DNA from 3 places in the Candidatus Enterococcus palustris genome. Region 2 is predicted to be linked to each of the others. Evidence: riboswitches for the same ligand, from Rfam matches in the RefSeq annotation. Region 2 holds a riboswitch; each other region holds the start of a gene.
The links. A riboswitch is a leader RNA that binds a small molecule or an ion and turns the genes downstream of it on or off. The one in region 2 is predicted to bind magnesium.
Positions count from the first base shown of each region.

Region 1: linked by a shared signal. The riboswitch ahead of A5821_RS01505 (phosphatase PAP2/LCP family protein) and the one ahead of A5821_RS05130 (LCP family protein) in region 2 are both predicted to bind magnesium.
Region 3: linked by a shared signal. The riboswitch ahead of A5821_RS16170 (LCP family protein) and the one ahead of A5821_RS05130 (LCP family protein) in region 2 are both predicted to bind magnesium.

Region 1 covers NZ_CP147244.1:319,937-324,496, reverse strand. The annotation lists gene A5821_RS01515 (hypothetical protein) at 1-55, opposite strand, end outside; gene A5821_RS01510 (diaminopimelate dehydrogenase) at 363-1,334, opposite strand; gene A5821_RS01505 (phosphatase PAP2/LCP family protein) at 1,423-3,009, opposite strand; M-box (ykoK) riboswitch at 3,210-3,377, opposite strand; gene A5821_RS01500 (ABC transporter ATP-binding protein) at 3,541-4,560, opposite strand, start outside.
Region 2 covers NZ_CP147244.1:1,085,445-1,090,004, forward strand. The annotation lists gene alsS (acetolactate synthase AlsS) at 1-463, opposite strand, end outside; M-box (ykoK) riboswitch at 882-1,051, shown strand; gene A5821_RS05130 (LCP family protein) at 1,342-2,268, shown strand; gene A5821_RS05135 (FtsW/RodA/SpoVE family cell cycle protein) at 2,265-3,446, shown strand; gene A5821_RS05140 (FtsW/RodA/SpoVE family cell cycle protein) at 3,443-4,560, shown strand, end outside.
Region 3 covers NZ_CP147244.1:3,466,118-3,470,677, reverse strand. The annotation lists gene A5821_RS16175 (FAD-dependent oxidoreductase) at 1-597, opposite strand, end outside; gene A5821_RS16170 (LCP family protein) at 756-1,670, opposite strand; M-box (ykoK) riboswitch at 1,802-1,970, opposite strand; gene A5821_RS16165 (DUF4303 domain-containing protein) at 2,238-2,735, shown strand; gene A5821_RS16160 (DUF4809 family protein) at 2,815-3,207, opposite strand; gene A5821_RS16155 (YusW family protein) at 3,469-4,299, shown strand; gene A5821_RS16150 (DUF916 and DUF3324 domain-containing protein) at 4,368-4,560, opposite strand, start outside.

The DNA of each region.
Region 1 (4,560 bases), 770 kb from region 2:
ATAGTAACGTTGTTATGACTTTTTTGACCCTTGATTTCTTTACTTTCTTTTCCATTTGCATCCCCTTATCTTTCATTGATAGTTATTTCACAAATCAATCATAAGGTAGTTTCAAAATAAATAACAGTTCAAATTCGTTTTTACAACATCCAAAAATGGTCTCTTTCTTTAACATGTTTGTCCACTCTTTCCTTAATCGTTATTTAAGTCTTATACAATCGCAATCAATTTCTAGTCCATCAAAATTATCCCGTAATCTAGTCATTATCTTCATCTCAAAAGATTATTTTGACCCATTATTAAACAATAAAAAGAGAATGCTACAATTTAACATTCTCTTTATGTTCTTGATTTAGTTTTTTCTACAATAACTCTTTTCTCAATTCCTCGTCTGTTCGAGTAGACAAATATTTAGGCGCAATATCTAAAACAGTATATGCCCCAAATTGTTTTTCCTTAGCCAAACGAACACAGGCTCTAGCATAAGCAACTAAGACACTTGCCGTAAATTCGGGATTACTCTCCAGCTGTAAATTATATTCGATGACTTGCTTGGTATTTTCATGTGTTGTTCCTGTATGCAGTACCGTGCCGCCATGAGGCATCGCTTTATGTTTTTGATCCAATTCAGACTGAGAAATAAAATGAACCTCAGTATCATAATCTGCAAAGTAATTCGGCATTGTAATGATTTCTTCGCGAATTTTTTCTGCCTGTGATTCATTTTCAAGCACAACAAAACATTCTCTAAAATGTTTATCTCGAGTAGTCAAACCCAGTTGTTCTAAAGCTTTGAGCTTCTCTATAACATCATTGTTTGGAATTGTATATTGAACGGCATCTAATACACCGTCAATTCGTCGTAATGCATCGGAATGACCTTGGCTAACACCTTTACCCCAAAATGTATTCGTCTGTCCAACTGGTAAAATGCTTTGTGCATACAAACGATTCAAACTAAACAAACCTGGGTCCCATCCTGTTGAGATAATCGACGTTGTTTGATTTTCTTTTGCTACTTGATCCACTTTCGCAAAATGCTCTGGAATCTTAGCATGTGTGTCAAAGCTATCGATCGTGTTAAATAAATGAGTCCACTCCGGTGTTTGTGTTGGCAAATCTGTCGCTGAACCGCCGCAAAGAATGCAGACATCGATTTCACCTTTTTTGTGTTTCAATTGCTCCATCGTAAATGCTTTAGAACCTTCTGTTTGCACCGTTTCAGGAGCTCTTCTTGTAAAGACACCGACTAATTCCATATCTTTGTTTTGTTTGATCGAACGTTCAACCCCGCGTCCAAGGTTTCCATATCCAATGATTGCTACTTTTATCATACTAACATTCCTCCACTTCTATAAATCAGATTATACCAAAAGAAAAAGACATCTGACAATTGGAAGTTGAAAAAATGAGTTTCTTCTTTTACTGTTCCATTATATTCAATTGTTTCTTTAATTCCGTGGTGATTTTTTGCTTTTCCTCATCTGAAATACTCTGATAAGAAATCCCTTCTTCCCCAGTATAGCCATCACCTGTAAATCCTTCCCCTTGCATTTGATAACTTTCAATGTTTTCTAGGGCTTTTTGATAATTTTTCATTAAAAGAGTCATTTGATCCAGGGTCATATCGGTTTGACCATTTTCTCCTATTACGTCGAGTAATTCTTGATAACGAAAAACACTTTTCATCGAAGTTAATTCTTTGGTAAGCTGAATCGTTACCTCTCGCTGCCTCTTTTGTCTGCCGTAATCGCCTAAAGGATCTTCATAGCGCATTCTCGCATACTGTAATGTTTCCCAGCCGCCTAAATGCTGTTCCCCTTTTGGATAATGAATTCCTTCTGCATCAAACTCAAAATCATTATTGACGGTGACACCGCCAACTGCGTCACTTAAAGCTGCTAAACCATCCATATTGATCACAAAATAATGATTGATTGGGATATCTAAATAATGTTCAACCGTATCGATCATCATCTCGTCTCCACCAAAGGAATGAGCATGATTGATTTTGTCATAGACGCCATCTTTCCCAATGATTTCGACATAAGCATCTCTGGGAATACTTGTGATCGTAGTTTTCTTCAATTGATTATTGACGGTGACCACCATAATCGTATTTGCTCGAAAATCTGTTTTGCGTTTAGAATCATTTGCGATACCTAACAGTAAGAAACTCGCAGGTTCACTATTTCCTAACTCTGCGGCTTTATTTTTTCGATTTAGTGGCTGATACATTTTATCGGCAGTTTTTTGGACTTTTTGAAACACCGCAGCACCATAAGCTGAAGCTCCAGCAACGACTAGTAAAAGCACTGTTAGCGTACCTAAAATAGTTCTTTGAATGAACTTTTTTTTAGCAATAGGAGTAGAAAATTCTCTATTAAGGTACACTCTTTGCAAGAAAACAAAAGAGAACTTGACCCAAGTATAGCTTAAAAGAAAACCTGCAAGCACATCACTCGGATAATGAACTCGTAAATAAATCCGGCTCAATCCAATCAAAAGAACATACACGATCAAAGTGTTTTTAAAAAACTTGTAATGCTTCATTTCCTTTGAATAAACGGTTTGTAAAATCATGATCATCGAACAAGCTAAGCACATGGCTAAGAGCGAATGCCCACTTGGAAAACTATAGGAAGTTCGTTCAGCCAACTGTTCTACATTTGGTCTCTGCCGCGCCACAAGCTGCTTTAAGACAAATCCAAAAGCGCTGACTACTAAGACATTACTACTTAGCCAAACTGCCAATAACTTATGTTTATTTCGCCAAAGTATAAATGAGACTATCAAGCTAACAACAAAAATCGGCATGATCGTAGCACTTTTGGCAACTAAATCCACAATACTGGTCAGTAATTGACTCGGTTTCCAATTAAAGTGATAAATCGCTGAATCTAACTGAACAAACCATGATTCTTGTTTTACAACTAAAAAGGTTAGCAATGAAAAAAATACGACACTTAAAACTGCTGGAGTAAATTTCTTTTCTTTCAACGTATACATGTGATAAATCCCTTCATTCATATATTCAGTAAAACAACCAAGTTAAAGATTATTTCCAAGTACTTTTCACAGGAATATCATACAACTAAAAAAATTTTGATTCTTAATTGACAGTAGTGAATCATCTAAAGGCATACAGTTGACTCTTATTTACCAAAAGAAAAAAGCCAAACATGCTTTCCCTAAGACGTTTGACTTTCAATCAATCTCATCGTCTGAGTTTTAGCACTATACAACGTAAAGAAAAATTCTTAGCTATTTTATGAAAAGCCTTAATTCGACAATTCCTGTTTTACACATTGGCGTCTTTCGACGTTTCTGCGCAATAGCCTGTGTTTGTATAGGAGCCTCACCTAACAAGGTTATTTATCTATTTATTTTGTTAAATAGTAACGCTGGAAAAAAATTTTTTCAAGTTATTTTATGACTCTTTAGTTTTTCTTAATTTAAAATCTGAAAAAGATAGCATCAATAAACAAGCAGAAGCAATCATCAAAATAGGATTGATGATTGCTTCTGCTATACTCTATTTTACTCATCTAACTCTTCAAATTGTGAGTTATAAAGTGACGCATAATAACCGCCTTGAGCAAGTAATTCTTCATGTGTTCCTTGTTCTTTAATATCGCCATCTTGCATATACAAAATCTTATCCGCATCTTTGATCGTTGATAAACGGTGCGCAATAACAAATGACGTACGACCAGCCATTAAATTATTCATAGCACCTTGAATCAAGCCTTCTGTTCTGGTATCAACAGATGATGTTGCTTCATCAAGGATCAAAATCGGTTTATCAGCTAAGATTGCGCGGGCAATTGTTAAAAGTTGTTTTTGACCTTGGGAAATGTTGGAAGACTCTTCATTTAATTCCATATTGTAACCACCAGGCAACGTTTGGATAAAGTGATGAACGTGAGCGGCTTTCGCGGCTTCATAGACTTCTTCATCCGTTGCATCTAAACGACCATAGCGTAAGTTTTCCATGATGGTTCCTTTAAATAACCAAGTGTCTTGTAAAACCATCCCAATATTTTTACGTAAATCTGCACGATTAAAGTCTTTGATATTATGACCATCGATTTTGATTGCGCCAGATGTTACATCGTAAAAACGCATCAATAATTTAACCATAGTTGTTTTACCTGCACCAGTTGGTCCAACGATTGCCACTGTTTGGCCGGGATCAACATGTGAACTGAAATCATTGATAATGATTTTGTCTGGTGTATACCCGAAACGAACATGTTCAAAATCGACCATCCCTTTGGCTTTGTCGATTTTAACTGGATTTGGTACTGTTTGTGCTTCTTCATCTTCTTCAAGAAATTCAAAAACACGTTCAGCTGCTGCTGCCATTGATTGGAGTAAGTTTGATACTTGAGCCAATTGGGCAATAGGTTGTGTTAAGTTACGAACATATTGGATAAACGCTTGGATATCTCCGACCGTGATCGTGCCATTATAAGCTAATATTCCACCAAAAATCGCTACTGCAACGTACCCTAAATTTCCAACAAAGTTCATGATCGGTTGCATCAAACCTGAAAG
Region 2 (4,560 bases):
TTTTCGAAGACTTTGCCAATCGGTAAGCATTTGCTAGAACTTCCGAAATAGTCTCTGGATCTTGAATTTCCGCACTGTACTTAGTGATCGGTTCAAATAAAGCAGCATTATTCATACTTTGATGCGTTAATTTTAGTAAATCTCTACGTTTCACTTGACCGCCTATTGCCAATACCGGATCACCTTCTGCCGTAGCCGTAACTAATCCAGTTGCTAAATTACTTGCACCTGGACCGCTTGTCGCAACTACTACTCCTGGATTTCCAGTCAATCGTCCCACAGCTGCCGCCATAAAGGCAGCATTTTGCTCATGACGCGTTACTATCAATTCAGGTCCATCATCGACTAAAGCATCAAACAAACCGTCAATTTTTGCTCCTGGAATCCCAAATACATAATCGACATGATGATTTTTTAAACTTTCTACAATCACTTCAGCACCATTTCTACTTTTTTCCACCATCTGTTACACTACCTTTCAAATAATGTTACATAATTTCAAAACCACTTATACAAAAGGGTGAATATTAAAAAAAATACAAAATCGTCCATCACAATAGTACAGTTAATCAACCTGTATCACTTCGTTATTATAGCATGCGATCTTTTATTTGTTTAATGATTTGTTTGCTAAAATAAAACTGTAATCAATTTTTTATATTCCTTGTTTACTTATTCTCCATATCAATATAAGTTTAAGAAAAAATAAAGAAAATATTTAGGCTAAACGTATAAATCGACGAGTTTTCCAACGCTTGTTTCCCTACTAGTTCAACGATCGATCAAAAATCGTTACTCTATCCAGGACTAGACTTATTATGAAAAACTTAATACTTATCTAGTTGACTTTACTAGTGATATTCACTATATTTAGAGCGATCTGAATAACTTGTTAGGTGAGGCTCCTATGGAAACACAGGCTACTGCTCAAAAATGTCGAAAGACAGTAATGGGTAGGACAGGAATTGTCGAATTAAGGCTTTTCACAAAGTAGCTAAAAGCTCTGCTTTTTACGTTTCATAGTGCTAAAACTCAACGATGAGAATGATGAAAAGCCCTATTTGTGCTGAAATCAATCCCCCTTCGCTGAGTTATTCTAAGCGGAGGTTTTTTGTTTTGATAAATAATGTTGACAGAATTCTTAATTTTTTGGAGGTGGATCTACAAATCGAAGAAGAAAATGTCTCTTCATAATGATATGGTATAGAGATTCTTCTTTTATTTCGAATTTACTGTGATTCATTATTTTTAGTAAATAGACTTTTTATCCCCCATCTAAATCAATTCCTAAAGCCAAACTTTATTTGATGATCAATTAAAATGATTAGCGAGGAATAAAAAATGAAAACAGGAATGAAATTTTTAATTTGTATGATTCTTTTTGTTCTCTTGATTTTTACAGGAATCGGGAGTTACACGGCAATCAATTTTCATAACGGGAAAAAAATAGCTCAATCTCAAGTGAACAAGAGCAAAAATACTAATTTTTCTGGTGATCAACAGACAAATATGAAAGAAATCACAATTATGTTAATTGGTGATGATGGTCGTGAAGATGATGAAGATGGCGGACGCGCAGATACTTTGATGGTCGCCCACTATAATAGTGAAACTAAACAACCCAAATTAGTCTCAATCATGAGAGATTCTTATGTATCAATACCTGGTCATGGATTAGAAAAAATCAATGCAGCTTATGCATATGGTGGAGCAGAATTAACTAGAAAAGTCCTCAATGACTCTTTTGGATTACCAATCAATTATTATATTTCAGCTGATTTTAATAATTTTATTCGATTGATCAATGAGCTTTATCCAAAAGGGATTGAGATTGATGCGGAAAAAGATATCAATTTAGACAATGTCGACATCAAAAAAGGCAAACAAACTATGGATGGCAATACATTGTTACAGTATGCTCGTTTTAGAATGGACGAAGAAGGTGACTTTGGTCGTGTAAGAAGACAACAACAGGTCATGGACGCCCTGGCAAAACAATCTAAAGATGCCGTTTCCTTCTTACAACTTCCAAAAATTGCTGGTGAAGCTGTCGGTTACTTAGATACAAATATTCCTACTGACCTTCTAGTAGACTTGGCAAAAGATTTTCTAACAGGGAACGTAAAAAGTCTTGAAACATTATCTGTACCAGTTAAAGGGAGCTGGTCATTTAACGATTACACTGATGCAGGCAGTGTATTAGAAATAGACGAGAAACAAAACCAAGAAGCCATTCATAGCTTCTTGAGTGATGGAGCTGCAAAATGAAACAAATGAAAAGATTCTCAAAGATGCATTATTTAGACTTTTATATTCTGATCCCTTATTTTATCTTATGCGTCATTGGCATTCTAATGGTCTATAGTTCAAGTTCTTATCAACTATTAGATAGTGATCTTGGAACTTCTAGTAAAGCAATTAAGCAAACCATGTATTTTCTTTTTAGTATCGTTTGTATGAGTTTTGTTTATCGAATTAACTTGGCGGTTCTTCGTAAACCTAAAATGATGTATTTTATTTTGACCATGACCTTCCTATCCATTATCGCTTTACCGTTTATAGGGACCAGTGTTGGTGGCGCCAAGCGTTGGATAAACTTGGGGGTGCTTTTGTTTCAACCATCTGAGTTAGTTCCTTTAGTAATCGTTCTTTATTTGGCTTCCAATTTAGCTAAAACGGACACACTTGTCCCATTTAGATTCAAGGATCATAAACGCTCACTGCTGGTCGCTATTTTCTTTATGTTTTTTGTGGCTTTGCAGCCGAATATCGCTGGAGCATCAATGATTTTCATTCTTGTTTTAGTCTTGTTTTTATCTAGTGGACTTTCTCCTTGGTTTATGTCGATAGCTTTAATTGGTTTTGTTGCGATAAAACGGTTAGGAACAGTTCTTTTATTGTCGATTCCAACCAATTGGATGCCACAAAAATTCGGGTATTTAGTGACACGTTTTGAAGTGATGCAAAACCCTTTTATCGATCCAACTGGTAAAGGATTTCAAACGTCAAATGCCTACTATGCTATGCATAATGGCGGTTTTTGGGGATTAGGATTAGGCAATAGTATTCAGAAAAAAGGCTTCCTTCCAGCTCCTGATACAGATTTTATTTTTGCTATTTGTATCGAAGAGTTGGGCTTGATTTTTTCTTTAGGGATTTTATTTTTAGTATTCTTTATGGTTGCTCACTTATTCTTACTTGCAATAAGATCAAAAAATCTTTATTATTCTTATCTTTATATTGGTTGCGGGATGTTACTTTTACTTCAAGTCGCTGTAAATGTAGGTAGTTTGTTAGGTTTTATTCCAATGACTGGATTGACCTTCCCCTTCATCAGTTATGGTGGATCCAGCTTACTGATACTGAGTATTACGCTTGGCATCGCTTTGAATGCCCGCGCTACAGAGATTAGAGAAACCACTAGGCAACAGGGAGGTATGGCATGAGAAAAATGTTAAATACCAAAAACGAACCAGTGAATTACGCCCTTCTCTTGCCTGTCTTTCTTTTGATATTAGTCGGTTTCATTGCTCAGTACGGTGCATTCCATGCAGATCCTTCTGTTGAATCAGTTGCACCTTTATTGAGGAAACAACTTTTATGGACTATTTTAGGTATTGTCACAATGTTTGCTACAATGTTCATTCCGATAAAATATTTATGGAAATTTACTCCTGCTCTTTACGGTTTATCGTTATTTGTAATGAGTTTACTTATAAAATTTCATGACCCAATAATGGCAGCCGCAACAGGTACCAAACGTTGGATTCGTATAGGGCCAATTTCCTTTCAGCCATCAGAATTCATGAAATTAGGCTATATTTTGATGTTGGCCTATATTGTTACGAGAAGAAGACAAAAATCGTCGAATCCTTCAACTTTAAAAGAAGATTTTCGCTTATTAGGTGAATTATCACTTGTCAGCCTCCCTGTTTTTGCTTTAATGTTTTATCAAAAAGATTTTGGGACAAGTTTAGTTTTTATTTCTATTTTTCTTGGTATGGTACTTGTTTCTGGTTGCTCTTGGAAGATTTTAACGGTCGGTTTTGGGATTTTAGGTGTAATTGGCGTCAGTGGTATTTTGTTGGTTTTAACTGAGCGAGGACAAACAATCCTTTCCTATCTTCATTTTCAGCCATATCAGTTTAATCGGATCCATGCTTGGCTCAATCCTTTTGAATATGCGGATTCAATTTCATTTCAGCAAGCTCGCGGTCTGACTGCTATTGGGTCTGGAGAGATGTTGGGGAAAGGTCTGTCGAATTTACAAATCTATGTCCCTGTTAGAGAATCTGATATGATTTTCACTGTAATTGGTGAGGCTTATGGTTTTGTCGGTACTTGTGCGTTGATCCTGTTATTCTTTTATCTAATTTATCAAATGCTGATCTGTACGCTAAATGCGAAACGTGAATTTTATGCGTATATTACGACGGGTGTGATTATGTATTTCTTGTTTCACATTCTTGAAAATATCGGGTCTAATATTGGCTTGCTACCTTTAACGGGGATTCCTTTGCCTTTTATTAGTCAGGGCGGTACAGCTTATTTGACTAATTT
Region 3 (4,560 bases), 1.4 Mb from region 2:
AGCGGCCATTTCAGCTTGTACCGGCTGAATCATTTCTTCATCGAAATACTTAAAGAGCAAATAATCCATCCGCTCAAACAGATGCACTTCTTTGCCTTTTTTTAGCAACGTATCTGCTGCTTCTCCGCCAATTTGACCACCGCCGATCAGTGCTACTTTATTACTATTTTCTAAGTGGTTGATCGCATCCAACACCCCAGGTAAAAATTTATATTTTAAAACCTTTTCTGAATCACTACCAAGAATTTTCTGCGACCATTGACTTGAACCTGTTGCTAAAATCAATTTATCAAATGACATAAAAAAGTCTTCATCCTGTTTTTCATATTTGATGATATGCTGTTTTGAGTCCATGCCAACTACTTTTGCACTCATCAGCAAAGTAATCTCGTTGTCGATTAATTGTTGTTCCGAAATAAACTGAGCCGTTTCGATCGGGTCGATCCTCTCATTAAAATAAAGATTGATACCGCCTGGTAAGTAGCCGATGGTTTGTTGTTTCTCGATTAAATGGATTTCAGCTGTGGGATATTTTTTTCTGATCGCTAAAGCAGCTGATACTCCAGCAAATGAAGCACCAATGATTACGACTTTCACAGTAAAACCTTCTTTCTAAGTAAACCGTTTTCCTAAAGAATAGCATACCCCTACTCTTAACGCATAGAAATAAGCTGATATATTTCATAGACAAAAAAAGATCTGTCTGCTCAGTATAAAAAGAGCAGACAGATCACGTTCACTTGTATGATTCCATTTTACTTATCTTTCATAAAATCTTGAATTGCTTGAGCATTTTTTTGTTCATCAAGTTCGATCACGCTTCCTGATTCCGTATAATCATTAAAATTCCATGATCCTTCTACTGGAACTGAAAGTGATTTTAAGGGCTTCACTTTTCCAGAAAGAAAATCCTTCGCCAAATCGATCAATAAACTTGTTGGTACATTTGTATCGATTTTGCCGACCATTTTCCCAGCAACTTGAGGAAGTTCCCAGACTGGAATCAAATCTTTAGATTGCTCAACTAGCGCATCCATCACTTGCTGCTGGCGTCTGATTCGACCGAAATCGCCTTCTTCATCCATTCTAAAACGAGCATACTGCAATAAACTATTCCCATGCAAGGTTTGCTTTCCTTTCAGAATATCCACACCATCTAAGTTAATATCTTTTTCAGCATCGATTGTTACCCCTTTTGGATAAAGTTCATCAATGATGTCACTAAATTCTTTAAAGTCCATGACAACATAATAATTGATCGGTAAATCAAAGTTGGTTTTCAAGACATCTTTTGTCATTTGTGCGCCGCCATATGCATAGGCTGCATTTATTTTATCTTGCCCGCCATCAGGGAACGTTACATAGCTATCCCTCATGATTGAAATCAATTTAGGCTGTTTGGTTTTCCCGTCATAGTGAGCGACCATCAACGTATCTGAGCGTCCTTGGTCTTCATCATCATCTCTAGAGTCATTCCCAACGACCATGACCGTTAGTTCTTTGTCACTCGTTTGTTCATCACCCGTAAAATTTTGGTTCTTATTAGGAAGTTTTGATTCACTCTCCTCTTTGGCTGTTTGGAAGGAAATCGCCGCATAACAGCCTGCGCTTACAATCACCAGCAGAATTGATAACAGGGTAATAATCATTATTTTTACAGATTTTTTCATTGTTTATTCCTTTCTACAGCTCTATTCATTTCTTGGATAAAAGAAAAATCCCCGCACCAAGAAAACTCAGCGAAGGGATTAGATTACAAAGTTTAAATACATGGCATTCGCCACTTACTTATAACTTACCATGATCTTCTCTTCGTTGAGTTTTAGCACTATATAACGTAAAAAGCATTGCTTTTAGCTACTTTGGAAAACGCCTTAATTCGACGAATTCTGTCCTACCCGTGCCTGTCTTTCGACATTTCTGAGCAGTAGCCTATGTTTATATAGGAGCCTCACCTAACAAGTATTTAATTCATTTTAAACTATAAGCGTATCGTATCACAAAGTCAAATTAAATTTTATATAAGAGACTCACTTTTACAACTATGTTATTTAATTGAAAGTACATTACATCTAAAGCTACATTAGATACCCTACATAATAAACAAATATTCCAAACTAAAAAATCTTTACATTTTCTTAAATAATAGCTATTTTCTATCAAATCGTAACTTTCCATAGACAGACAAGGGTTTATCTGTTTCAATGTTTAAAGGACCTAACATTGGGAGGATAAATATGGAAAATTTTTTAGAGAAACAACAAGAATTCTTTTTCAGCTTTTTAACAGATAGTATCGATAATTTTCTATTAGATCATTCTGATGATACCTTTTATGTATTTGCTTTAGACTGCACTATTTATGAAGAAGGTGAAATCAACCTTTACTTTAATACCGTAGACCTTTGGCAAGAAACAACCGATTATTATACAAGTAAAGGTCATACTTCATCACAGTTAGAAGAAATGAAATATAATGCTCGTGACTGGGATGAAAATCAACGTTTTGCCACTCTTCATCTATTTGACGATTGGGTGGAAGACGAACAAGATATTGAAACAGTTCTCGACTGGCTTTGTCAGCAAATAGTGCTCTTAACAGATAGTGAATCATTCGAGCGTATTCCTAAAACAGAAGATTTCAAGGTATTGGTTTACGATCATGATGAAAATCCATCTGACTCACAAGAAAGATTTGAAAAAATCGGAATGTCTGAACTTTTTCAAATAGAATAATAAAAAAGCCTAACTTTTGGGTCTCACAACAGATTGCAAAAGCAGGCTTTTCTATTTTCTTGAAGTTTGTCTTCACCAGCTAAAAAGAAAATGCTAACTCTTCCAAATTAAAAAGTGTTACCAGAATTTCATTTACTTTCTCTGCTAATTTTTTCTCATCTCTGATCTGATCATTTGTTTCGATCTTTGTTGCCTCATTTGAATAAGTCAGAAAATCATATTCTTCTTTAAGTGTGATTTGATAATCAGCTTTTTTATATAATGTATAATCATCAATCTCATCCATTTGATATTCGCGTTTGTAACCATTTTTTAACACAATCGCAGTTAGCAACGTGTTGACCGTCAAAGCTTCTAAGAGAACTGTTTCTTCATCTAATTTCAATGTATAATTTTCATCTTCAATAATGCCGCAAGCATTACAGCCTCCATCTAATAAGTTGACCGTTCTAGTGATTATCGCTCTTTTCATCTGTACAACTCCTTCCTTCTATTTCTAAACACATTATATCAAAAGCAAAACGCTAATGAGACACTATTTTTCCTAAAAAAAATCATTACACACAAATAAGGCTTTTTTTAAATAAAATAAATAGTAAATGACGATAATAACAAATATATTTTAAACATTATGAGAAATTACTCATATATATTTACTTTATATTTACTTTAGATAATAATATAGACAAGCTACTGTTCATAAAACAGTAGCAAAAAAGAGGAGGTATTTTTTATGAAATTTTTTAAAGGTATGATGGTTGCAGGTTTAGCAATCAGTTTATGTTCTGCTAGTTTAGCAACAGTATCAAGCTCAGCAGATGCAGCAACAGTGGTGGAGTCAAATTACAATAAGACAGTTACTTTATTCAATAAAGCGGACATCTTAGCGTACACAGGTTTATCATTAACTAGTTCAAATGTATCATCTGTTTATAATGAATTAGTTAAAGCAAGTACATGGGAAGCTGCAGGTTATAGTTCATCACAAGCAGCTGTGATTGCAAGAGATTTTGGTAGAAACTATTACAAATCAGTAAACCTGTTGCAAAAAATGACTTATCAAAATGATTTACATCTTAAAGTTATTTTAATCACTAAAGGCTATGTAAAAGCAGAGTTCGGTTTACAATCATACTATGTTCCAGAAGCGCCAGTTACTCCAGAAAAACCTGAAGAACCTGAAGTTCCTGAAACTCCTGAAGTACCAGAAACGCCTGTTACTCCTGAAAAACCAGAAACACCTGCTGAACAATCTGATTTGAAAAAATTAGAAATTCAAATTAAGTATACTACTGGACAACAAATTCAATTACAATATCAAGTGAATTCTAACGGCACGATCAAAGCTCAATACCAAGATAAATCAAACAAAGTTCAACTACAAGGTAGTGCAGCTGAAGAAAAAATCGAAGGAATCATCGCTGGCTTAGACTTGAAAAATGGTAGTGAAAAAGAAATTACTTCACACATTTTAAACAAATTGGGTCGTGGTTCAAGCTACAAACAATTCCAGTATCAAGCTCAATTTAACGACAATAAACAAGTTAAATTTAAACTTAAATAAGCAATAGAATAATCAATCATCAAAATTAAAAGACCTCTTTTCTATGTTGTAGAAAAGAGGTCTTTTAGTCACTTAATCTGTTTCTTTTTCCGCCACAAAATGTATGACTGAATCAATACTAGTACAACCAATAAAATAATTAGTAAAATCAACCAAAACGGTACTTTACTTTCCACCTTAGGTCCCTTGTTTTCTTCATTGATCTGTTTTGCCTGTTCTCTTGTAATCTCAAACTCATTTTCAAATGTCCATTTTTTACCA